2 regions of the Microbacterium sp. CFSPD4_SD4 genome follow, and region 1 is predicted to be linked to the other one. Evidence: predicted binding sites of a transcription regulator. Region 1 holds the regulator's gene; the other holds the start of a gene.
The links. Region 1 encodes LexA, which represses DNA repair genes until DNA is damaged. Its sites were predicted from a motif close to TCGAACANNTGTTCGA; they were not measured.
Positions count from the first base shown of each region.

Region 2: recA (recombinase RecA) is a predicted target of LexA. The motif match lies at 2,566-2,581, and genes of this name have one in related genera.

Region 1 is NZ_JBNFOC010000003.1:272,516-277,219, forward strand. Features, by position in the region: gene AC2W7E_RS07675 (methylenetetrahydrofolate reductase) at 1-358, shown strand, start outside; gene metE (5-methyltetrahydropteroyltriglutamate--homocysteine S-methyltransferase) at 380-2,689, shown strand; gene lexA (transcriptional repressor LexA) at 2,772-3,458, opposite strand; gene AC2W7E_RS07690 (LysM peptidoglycan-binding domain-containing protein) at 3,742-4,110, shown strand; gene AC2W7E_RS07695 (histidinol-phosphate transaminase) at 4,170-4,704, shown strand, end outside.
Region 2 is NZ_JBNFOC010000001.1:78,321-83,024, reverse strand. Features, by position in the region: gene miaB (tRNA (N6-isopentenyl adenosine(37)-C2)-methylthiotransferase MiaB) at 1-412, opposite strand, end outside; gene AC2W7E_RS00380 (regulatory protein RecX) at 462-935, opposite strand; gene recA (recombinase RecA) at 1,325-2,371, opposite strand; gene AC2W7E_RS00370 (DUF3046 domain-containing protein) at 2,632-2,856, opposite strand; gene AC2W7E_RS00365 (helix-turn-helix domain-containing protein) at 2,875-3,183, opposite strand; gene AC2W7E_RS00360 (CinA family protein) at 3,325-3,813, opposite strand; gene pgsA (CDP-diacylglycerol--glycerol-3-phosphate 3-phosphatidyltransferase) at 3,810-4,385, opposite strand; partial or broken gene AC2W7E_RS00350 (FtsK/SpoIIIE family DNA translocase) at 4,385-4,704, opposite strand, start outside.

The sequences.
Region 1 (4,704 bases):
CGCCATCACGCAGCTCTTCTTCCACCCCGATGACTACCTCGCCTTCGTGGAGCGCGCTCGCGCCGGAGGCGTCACCATCCCGATCCTCCCCGGCATCATGCCGATCACATCGCCGGCCCGGCTCGCCCGGGTGCTGGAGCTGACCGGGGAGGACCTGCCCAGCGAGCTCGCGATCGCCCTCGATGTCGAGCCGACCGCCGAAGGGCGCCGGGAGATCGGGATCTCCTGGGCCGCGCGCCTCGCCGCCGACGTCGTCGCCGGCGGGGCCCCCGGCGTGCATCTGTACGCCTTCAACCAGCACGAGACCGTCCTGACCGTCCTCGCCGAAGCCGGCATCGTCCCGGCGCTCCGGCACTAGTCCCCGCCGAAAGGAAACACCATGACCGCATTCCCCGAGGGCACCATCCTCGGCTACCCCCGCATCGGCCGTCGCCGCGAGCTCAAGAAGGCCGTCGAGGCGTTCTGGGCCGGCCGCATCGACGAGCAGGAGCTGGAGCGGACGGCCGCGGAACTGCGCGCGGCGACCCGCGAGCGCCTGGCGGGGCTCGGCCTCGGCCGCACGGACTCGTCCATCCCGGAGTCCTTCTCCTTCTACGACCAGGTCCTCGACGCCGCTGTCACGGTCGGCGCGATCCCTGCCCGCTTCGACGACCTCCGCGAGGCCGACGGGTCGATCGGCCTCTCCGCCCTATTCACCGTCGCCCGCGGCGAAGGCGAGCGGGCGCCGCTGGAGATGACGAAGTGGTTCGACTCGAACTACCACTACCTCGTGCCGGAGATCGGCCCGGAGACGGTGTTCTCCCTCGCCAGCGACCGCCTGGTGCGCGAGGTCGCCGAGGCCGTCGCCGCCGGCTTCGTCACGCGTCCCGTGGTCGTCGGACCGGTCACGCTGCTGGCGCTCGCGAAGGCGTCGGACGACGCGCCGGAGGGCTTCGAGCCGCTCTCGCGGCTGGAGGACGTCCTGCCGGTCTACGTCGATCTGCTCGCCCGTCTGCGCGCCGCGGGCGCCGAGTGGGTGCAGCTCGACGAGCCCGCCCTCGTGAGCGAGTCCCTGCCGGCGACGACCGCGCAGCTCGCGTCCGCCGCGGAGCGCGCGCTCGCAGTGCTCGGGAACGCCGAAGAGCGGCCCTCGATCCTCGTCGCGGCCCCGTACGCGAGCCTCGGCGCGACGTTCGCGACCGTGGCCGCCGCCCCCGTCGAGGCCATCGCCGTGGATCTCGTGCGCGGCACCGTGCCCGACGCGGTGCCGGGCCTCGAGGGCAAGACCCTCGTCGGCGGTGTGATCGACGGTCACAACATCTGGCGTGGCGACCTGTCCGCGGCGTTCGATTCTCTGGAGGCGCTCCGTGCGCTCGGGGCCCCGGTGTCGGCATCGACCTCGACCTCGCTGCTGCACGTGCCGCACGACGTGGAGGACGAGACGGCGCTGGACGCGCGCCTCGTCTCCTGGCTCGCCTTCGCGGATCAGAAGGTGCAGCAGGTCGTGACCCTCGCCCGCGGCCTGTCCGAAGGGCGCACGGCGATCGGGGCCGAGCTGGACGCCGCGACCGCTGCGCTGCAGGACCGCCTGACCGCTCCCGGTGTGCGCGACGGTGCGGTGCGTTCCCGTGCGCTGAGCGACGCCGACTTCGCCCGTGCCCCGTACCAGGAGCGGGAGGAGGCGCAGAACGCCCTCGGCCTGCCGGCGCTGCCCCTGACGACGATCGGCTCCTTCCCGCAGACCGGCGACATCCGCCGCGCCCGCGCCCAGTTCCTCCGCGGCGAGATCCCCGAGGACGACTACGAGGAGTTCCTGCGCCGTGAGGTCGCGGCGGTCGTCTCCCTGCAGGAGGACCTCGGTCTCGACGTCCTCGTGCACGGTGAGCCGGAGCGCAACGACATGGTGCAGTACTTCGCGGAGAACCTCGACGGCTTCGCGGTCACGCAGCACGGCTGGGTGCAGTCGTACGGCTCGCGAGCCACGCGCCCGTCGATCCTCTGGGGAGACGTCTCGCGTCCCGCGCCCATCACGGTCGGCTGGTCGGCGTACGCGCAGTCGCTCACGGCGAAGCACATGAAGGGGATGCTCACGGGCCCCGTCACGATCCTCGCGTGGTCCTTCGTCCGCGACGACCAGCCGCTGGGGGAGACGGCGAACCAGGTGGCGCTCGCGCTCCGCGACGAGATCGCCGATCTGGAGGCCGCGGGCATCCAGGTGATCCAGGTCGACGAGCCGGCGCTCCGGGAGCTGCTCCCGCTGAAGCAGGCCGACCAGCCGGCGTACCTCGACTGGTCCGTCGCCTCGTTCCGTCTGGCCACGGGCGGCGCTGCGGCGGCGACCCAGGTGCACACCCACCTCTGTTACTCGGAGTTCGGCGTCGTGATCGACGCGATCCGTGCGCTCGACGCGGACGTCACGTCCATCGAGGCGGCCCGGAGCCGCATGGAGGTCGTCGCGGACATCGCCGAGGTGGGCTTCGACCACGGCATCGGCCCCGGCGTGTACGACATCCACTCGCCGCGCGTGCCCACCGTGGAGGAGGTCGAGTCCCTGCTGCGGCGTGCGGTGGAGGAGATCCCCCTCCGTCAGCTCTGGGTGAACCCGGACTGCGGTCTGAAGACCCGCGGATACGCCGAGACCACGGCGTCGCTGCGGAACATCGTCGAGGCCACGCGGCGCGTGCGCGAAGACGTGGTGGTCACCGCCTGACGCGGTCGTCCCCGGACACACGAAGGCCCTCCCGGTGCACCCGGGAGGGCCTTCGTCCTCGTCTGACCGACGATGCGGTGTCTCAGACGGCGCGCATGACCGCGACGACCTTGCCGAGCACGACCGCCTCGTCGCCCAGGATCGGCTCGAACGCGGAGTTGCGGGGGAGCAGCCACGTGTGGCCGTCGCGACGCCGGAGCACCTTGACGGTGGCCTCGCCGTCGAGCATGGCGGCCACGATCTCGCCGTTCTCCGCCGTGTTCTGCGAGCGCACGACGACCCAGTCGCCGTCGCAGATGGCGGCGTCGATCATCGACTCCCCGGAGACCTTGAGCATGAACAGGTCGCCCTTGCCGACGAGCTGCCGGGGGAGCGGGAAGATCTCCTCGACCTGCTGATCCGCCGTGATCGGCACGCCCGCGGCGATACGCCCCACCAGTGGGACCAGTGCGGCATCGCCCACGGGGGTCGCCACGTCCGCCGGGTTCTCCGCGCCCGTGCCGGGCAGGTCGATGAGGACCTCCATGGCACGCGTCTTGCCCGGGTCGCGACGCAGGTAGCCGCTGAGCTCGAGCTGACCGAGCTGGTGGGTGACGCTGGACAGCGACTTGAGCCCGACGGCGTCGCCGATCTCGCGCATGCTCGGCGGATAGCCGTTCTGCGCGATCGAGGCCTGGATGACCTCGAGGATCGCCATCTGCTTCGGGCTGAGGCTCTTGCGACGGCGGGTGCGCGGCGCCTCGGACTCGAGGGCTGAGGTGTCGCTCATGGTGCTCCTTCACTGCGTGATCCGACGTGCCGCTTCGAATGTCGGTGGCCCGTGGTGGGGTGTCCTTATCGAAACCGTATCCGAGAAAAGCGCCGATCTGGAAGATCTGTTCGAGCGTGTCGGCTGATTCGCGGGGCATGGTTTCGAAGACAGCTTGACAGATGTTCGAACTCGAAGATATCTTCGGAACGTAGCTTCGCATCCACGGCTCCCGGCCGAGGCGCGGATGCGAAAGCTACGCCAACCTCCCCGGGCTCCGGCGCCGGGACAGTAAGGAGCAGACATGAGCAGCATCAGCCTCAGCACCGCGACCGCCCTCCCGGCATCGGCCCGTCCGGCCACCCGGCTGCGGATCACGGCACGCGGCCGTCGCACTCTGCTCGCGCTCGCGTCGGTCCCGCTCGCGGCGGGCATCGCCTTCGCCGCCCTCAGCGGGGGCAGCGCGACCGCTTCCGGCGCGGATGCGCCGGCCGTCTCCGTCGAGACCGTCACGGTCATGCCTGGCGACACCCTCTGGTCGATCGCGAGCAGCATCGCTCCCGAGGCCGACCCGCGGGATGTCATCGGTGAGATCACCCGCATGAACCTGCTGCGCGGCGGGGAGCTCCAGGTCGGCCAGGAGCTCGCACTGCCGGCGCGGTACACCGACTGACGCCGAGTCCTCCCGGCCGAATCGTCACGATGACCTCGGCTCTCCCTGCTCCTCTTAAGATGGGAAGGGTGACCTTCTCCCTCAACGATCTCCCGCTCCGCGACGATCTGCGCGGACTCACCCCGTACGGAGCGCCGCAGGCCCCGCTGCCGGTGGCGCTGAACGTCAACGAGAACACGCATCCGGTTCCCGACGAGGTCGCGAGCGACATCCTCGATGACATCGCCGTGGCGATCCGAGACGTGAACCGGTACCCGGACCGCGAGTTCACGACGCTGCGGGAGGCGTTCGCCGACTACCTGGGTCACGGCCTCACGCCGGAGCAGATCTGGGCGGGCAACGGGTCCAACGAGGTGCTGCAGCACATCTTCCAGGCGTTCGGCGGGCCGGGACGCACGGCCTTCGGATTCGCGCCCACGTACTCCATGTACCCGCTCATCGCGAAGGGGACGGGCGCGTCCTGGATCGCGGGCACCCGTCAGCCCGACTACACGGTCACCCCGGAGGAGGCGGCGCAGCAGGTGCGCGCGGCCGACCCCGACATCGTGATCCTCTGCTCGCCGAACAACCCGACCGGCACCCCGCTGGGGCTCG
Region 2 (4,704 bases), on a different contig from region 1:
GCTCCAAGAGGCCGGGCAAGGATCCCATGTTGTGCGTGCCGAAGACCACGTCGACCCAGGGGGCCTTGTCGAGTACGGCCTGCTTGTCCATCTGCGCCAGGCAGCCGCCGACGGCGATCTGCATCCCTGCCTTGCGGCGCTTGACGGCGGCCAGGTGCCCGAGCGTCCCGTAGAGCTTCCCGGCGGCGTTGTCCCGGACGGCGCAGGTGTTGATGATCACCACGTCGGCCTCGGCTCCGGCCTCAGCGCGGATGTAGCCGGCACTCTCCAGGGATCCGGACAGACGCTCGGAGTCGTGGACGTTCATCTGGCAGCCGAAGGTGCGCACTTCGTAGGATCGCTGGCGCCCGTCATCGTCGACGGCCGCCGACGACGCGCTGATGATCGTCGGTTCACTGCGGGGGATAGTCATGATGCTCCCATTGTACGAGCGTCACCGAGAGCCGATCGCGTGCGAACCGTCAGTCGGAATCCACGAACCGGACGCCGGAGACGCCCCCGCCGAACGAGGCTTCCCGCAGCGCCGTCTTCGCCGCGTTCATGGCGACCGATCCCCCGTACCCGCGGCGCGACAGCTGCCCGACCAACCGGCGGAGCGCCGCGTCGGGGTCGAGGCGTCCCATCGAACGCGCTTTGGTCCGGGCGAACTCCAGTGCCCGCTCCGCGTCGTCGTCGGGCAGCTCATCGAGCGCGGCGTCGATGACGTCACGAGGAATGCCCCGCTGCGCGAGCGCTCGAGACAGCGCGACCCGCCCCTGGCCCTTGCGTTCGACGCCGGACGTGACGAGGAGCTCGGCGAGCACGGCGTCGTCGAGGTATCCGCGCCGTACGAAGTCGTCGATCACGTCTTCGACGGCGTCCGTCGCAAGCCCGTGCCCTTTCAACACCAGCCGGGCCTCGGAGACGGACAGCGACCGCGTGCGGAGCTTCCGCACCAACGACTCCTCCGCCGTCGCTCGGATCTCCGCCGCCGAGGGGCCGTTCTCCGTGCCCTCTCCCCCTCCGGTCGATCGGGACGTATCGCCGACGGCGCGCAATGTGGTGGTCTTCCCGCCCCAGGAAGCGGCCCGCGCCGAGGCACCCCGGGCGGGGTGCCTCGCGCTGGGAGAACCGTCGTCGACCGACGGGGACCCTGCCGACGTGGGCTCGTGCCACGTCGAGCGCCAGAGTCCCGCCGCGTCCGCGGGCGGCCCCGACCGCGCAGGCGGCGCGGACGACGACTCGTCTGCACCGCCTGCGGCCGGATGCTCCGCACGCGTGGGTCCGCCGAAGAGAGGGATGATGGGGGCGATCCGCTCGGAATCGCCCCCACGCTGGTCACTCATCAGGCCGGGCGACGCTCGGCCAGCTCATCAGCACCCGGAGCCGCGGCCGGGCCGCCGATACCGAGCTTCTGCTTGATCTGACTCTCGATCGCCAAGGCGATGTCGGCGTTGTTGAGCAGGAACGTCCGCGCGTTCTCCTTGCCCTGGCCCAGCTGATCGCCGTCGTAGGTGTACCACGATCCCGACTTCTTGACGATGCCGTGCTCGACGCCGAAGTCGATCAGGCTGCCCTCGCGGGAGATGCCGACGCCGTAGAGGATGTCGAACTCCGCCTGCTTGAAGGGCGGGGCCATCTTGTTCTTGACGATCTTGACGCGGGTGCGGTTACCCACGGCGTCCGTGCCGTCCTTGAGCGTCTCGATGCGGCGGATGTCCATACGCACGGACGCGTAGAACTTCAGCGCCTTACCACCGGCAGTGGTCTCCGGCGAGCCGAAGAACACGCCGATCTTCTCGCGCAGCTGGTTGATGAAGATCATCGTCGTGTTCGTCTGGTTCAGACCACCGGTGAGCTTCCGCAGCGCCTGCGACATGAGGCGGGCCTGGAGACCCACGTGGGAGTCTCCCATCTCGCCCTCGATCTCCGCACGCGGCACCAGGGCCGCCACCGAGTCGACGACGATGAGGTCGATGGCACCGGAGCGCACGAGCATGTCGGCGATCTCGAGAGCCTGCTCACCCGTGTCGGGCTGTGAGACGAGAAGGGCGTCGATGTCGACGCCGAGCTTCGCGGCGTAGTCGGGGTCGAGCGCATGCTCCGCGTCGATGAATGCCGCGATACCGCCGGCTCGCTGGGCGTTGGCGATGGCGTGCAGCGTCAGCGTCGTCTTACCCGAGGACTCCGGGCCGTAGATCTCGACGATGCGGCCACGCGGCAGACCTCCCACGCCGAGGGCGACGTCGAGGGCGATGGAGCCGGTGGGGATGACGGCCACGGGGGCGCGCTCATCGCTGCCCAGCCGCATGACCGAGCCCTTTCCGAACTGGCGGTCGATCTGGGCGAGGGCGGTCTCGAGGGACTTCTCGCGGTCGGCGGGTGATGGCATGGTGTGCTCCTTCTGCGCGTGTGCTGCCGCCTGTAGGCTGTCGCGGCTCTTCCGGCGGAAGGAACTCTCCGACAAGGCGTATGGCTTTTCAGCCTGGACCTCACGGTACGGCGGGCCTCCGACATTGCGTCGAGGAGCCGCGGATCGTGGGGACCAGAACCGTCTGACCACTTGTGCAGAAGACTACGCCTGGTTCGAACAGATTTTCGACAACACGCCGGTTCGGCGTGTCGGACTTCCGCACACCCGGGAAGCCGCCGTCACCGGCCGCGCGGCTCCAGACGCCCCACGCCGTGGCGACGGGATTCGGGAACATCCATGTCGGCGCAGAGCGCGAGCCAGATGTGGCGCGGAGGTACCCCGGCTTCGAGAGCCTCGAGCGCCGTTCGTCCCCCCATGCCGGAGAGCACGAGGTCATTCACCAGAGAAGAGGCTCGGGCATGGAACTCGGCGTCGACGGCGCGCAGGAACTCACTGCGTCGCATCAGGGTGATCTCCGAGTGTCAGCGGAGCGAGAGCTCGGGCTCCACGGACGCGACCAGGTCGTCCGGAACGACGTCCGGGAAGACCTGGATGCCTTCGAGCACCGAGATGCGGTCCCCGACCTCGCGCATGATCGTGGAGATGGGGACGTCGAGCGCCTCTGCCACCGAGGCGAGGATCTCGCTCGAGGCCTCCTTCTGTCCGCGCTCGACCTCACTGAGATAACCGAGAGCGACGGATGCTTTGCTCGCGACCTGCCGGAGCGTCCGCCCCTTCTGCAGACGGAAGTCCCTCAGCACGTCGCCGATCTCCTGTCGTACAAGAATCATCGGAACCTCCTCCGCAGTTCGTGAATCGAGGTCTCCCTCGAAGAGACGGCCAGTCTAGTCCTCCTGGCTTGCACAGAATCTACCCTTGCACTCTGTGGTTTAAATGTGAGCACATCCGTATCAACATGACGCGGGGAGTCGCTATTCCCGCAGCGCAGCGGCCAGCACATCGAGGACCGCCGCGACCGTCTGTGCTCGCACCGCGTCGCGGTCCCCCTCGAAGTGGAACGGTCGGGTCCGGCTCACTGTCGGGGTGACCACGCCGATGTGGACGGTGCCCACGGGCTGCCCATCCGGGGACTCCGGGCCCGCGATCCCCGTGGTGGACACCCCGACATCGGCGGGGAGACCATCCACCGCGACGGCGTCGCGCACTCCGGCAGCCATCTGCCGCGCGACCTCCGGGTGCACCGGCCCGTATCGCTCCAGCAGGTCGGTGTCGACGTCGAGCAGCGTGTGCTTGAGGGGGGTGGCGTAGGCGACCACGCCGCCGAGGAGCACCGCGGAGGCGCCGGGAACCGCGACGAGCGCCGCGCACACCGCACCGCCGGTGAGCGACTCCGCGACACCGAGGGTCCAGCCTCGCTCACGCAGAGCGTCCAGAGCCTCGGCCGGCGTCGTGCCGCTCATCGGCTCTGACGCGCGCCGCGCACCTGCGCGACGATGTAGTCGATCCCGCTGACGACGGTGAGCACGAGCACGATGACCATGAGGACGGTCGTCACGACGGTCCACGGGCCGAGCCCGATGAACACGTGCAGCGGCAGGAGAGCCCAGCCGAGGGCGACGCCCTGGAAAGCCGTCTTGATCTTGCCCATCCAGGCGGCCGCGACAACGTGCTCGCTCGCGACGACCAGCCGATGGATGGTGATCCCCCACTCGCGGACGAGGATGATCACGACGATCCACCAGGAGACCTCGCCCAGGATCGCCAACCCGACGAATCCGGCGCCGGTGAGGAGCTTGTCCGCGATCGGATCCCAGAGCTTGCCGAAGTCGCTGACGATGTCGTAGCGACGTGCGAGGTAGCCGTCGACCCAGTCGGTCGAGATGGCGACGATGAAGAGGACGGCGGCGATCCAGCGCACGGTGAGATCGGCGAGGCCGTACGTCCCGCCGACGAGCAGGAGGACGAAGAACACCACGGCGAGCGGGATGCGCGCCACCGTGATGGCGTTGGGGAGCTGCCGAGGGATCGCCATCAGTCGCGTCCCGTCAGGCCCCAGGCGTCTTCGTCGCCCTCCGCTTCGACGACCGGCAGGCCGTCGTACTGCGCCTCCAACGGGTCCCGTTCGGCCGGCGGCACCGCTGCGGCGGCGGGCGCAGCCGGAGCCGCAGGAGCCGACGGAACATCTTCGCCGCGAAGCTTCGCCATGACCTGCGGCAACTGCTCGGGGGTCGCGAGCACATCGCGCGCCTTCGAACCCTCCGAGGGGCCGACGACCTCGCGCGACTCGAGGAGATCCATGAGGCGTCCGGCCTTGGCGAAGCCGACCCGCAGCTTGCGCTGCAGCATCGACG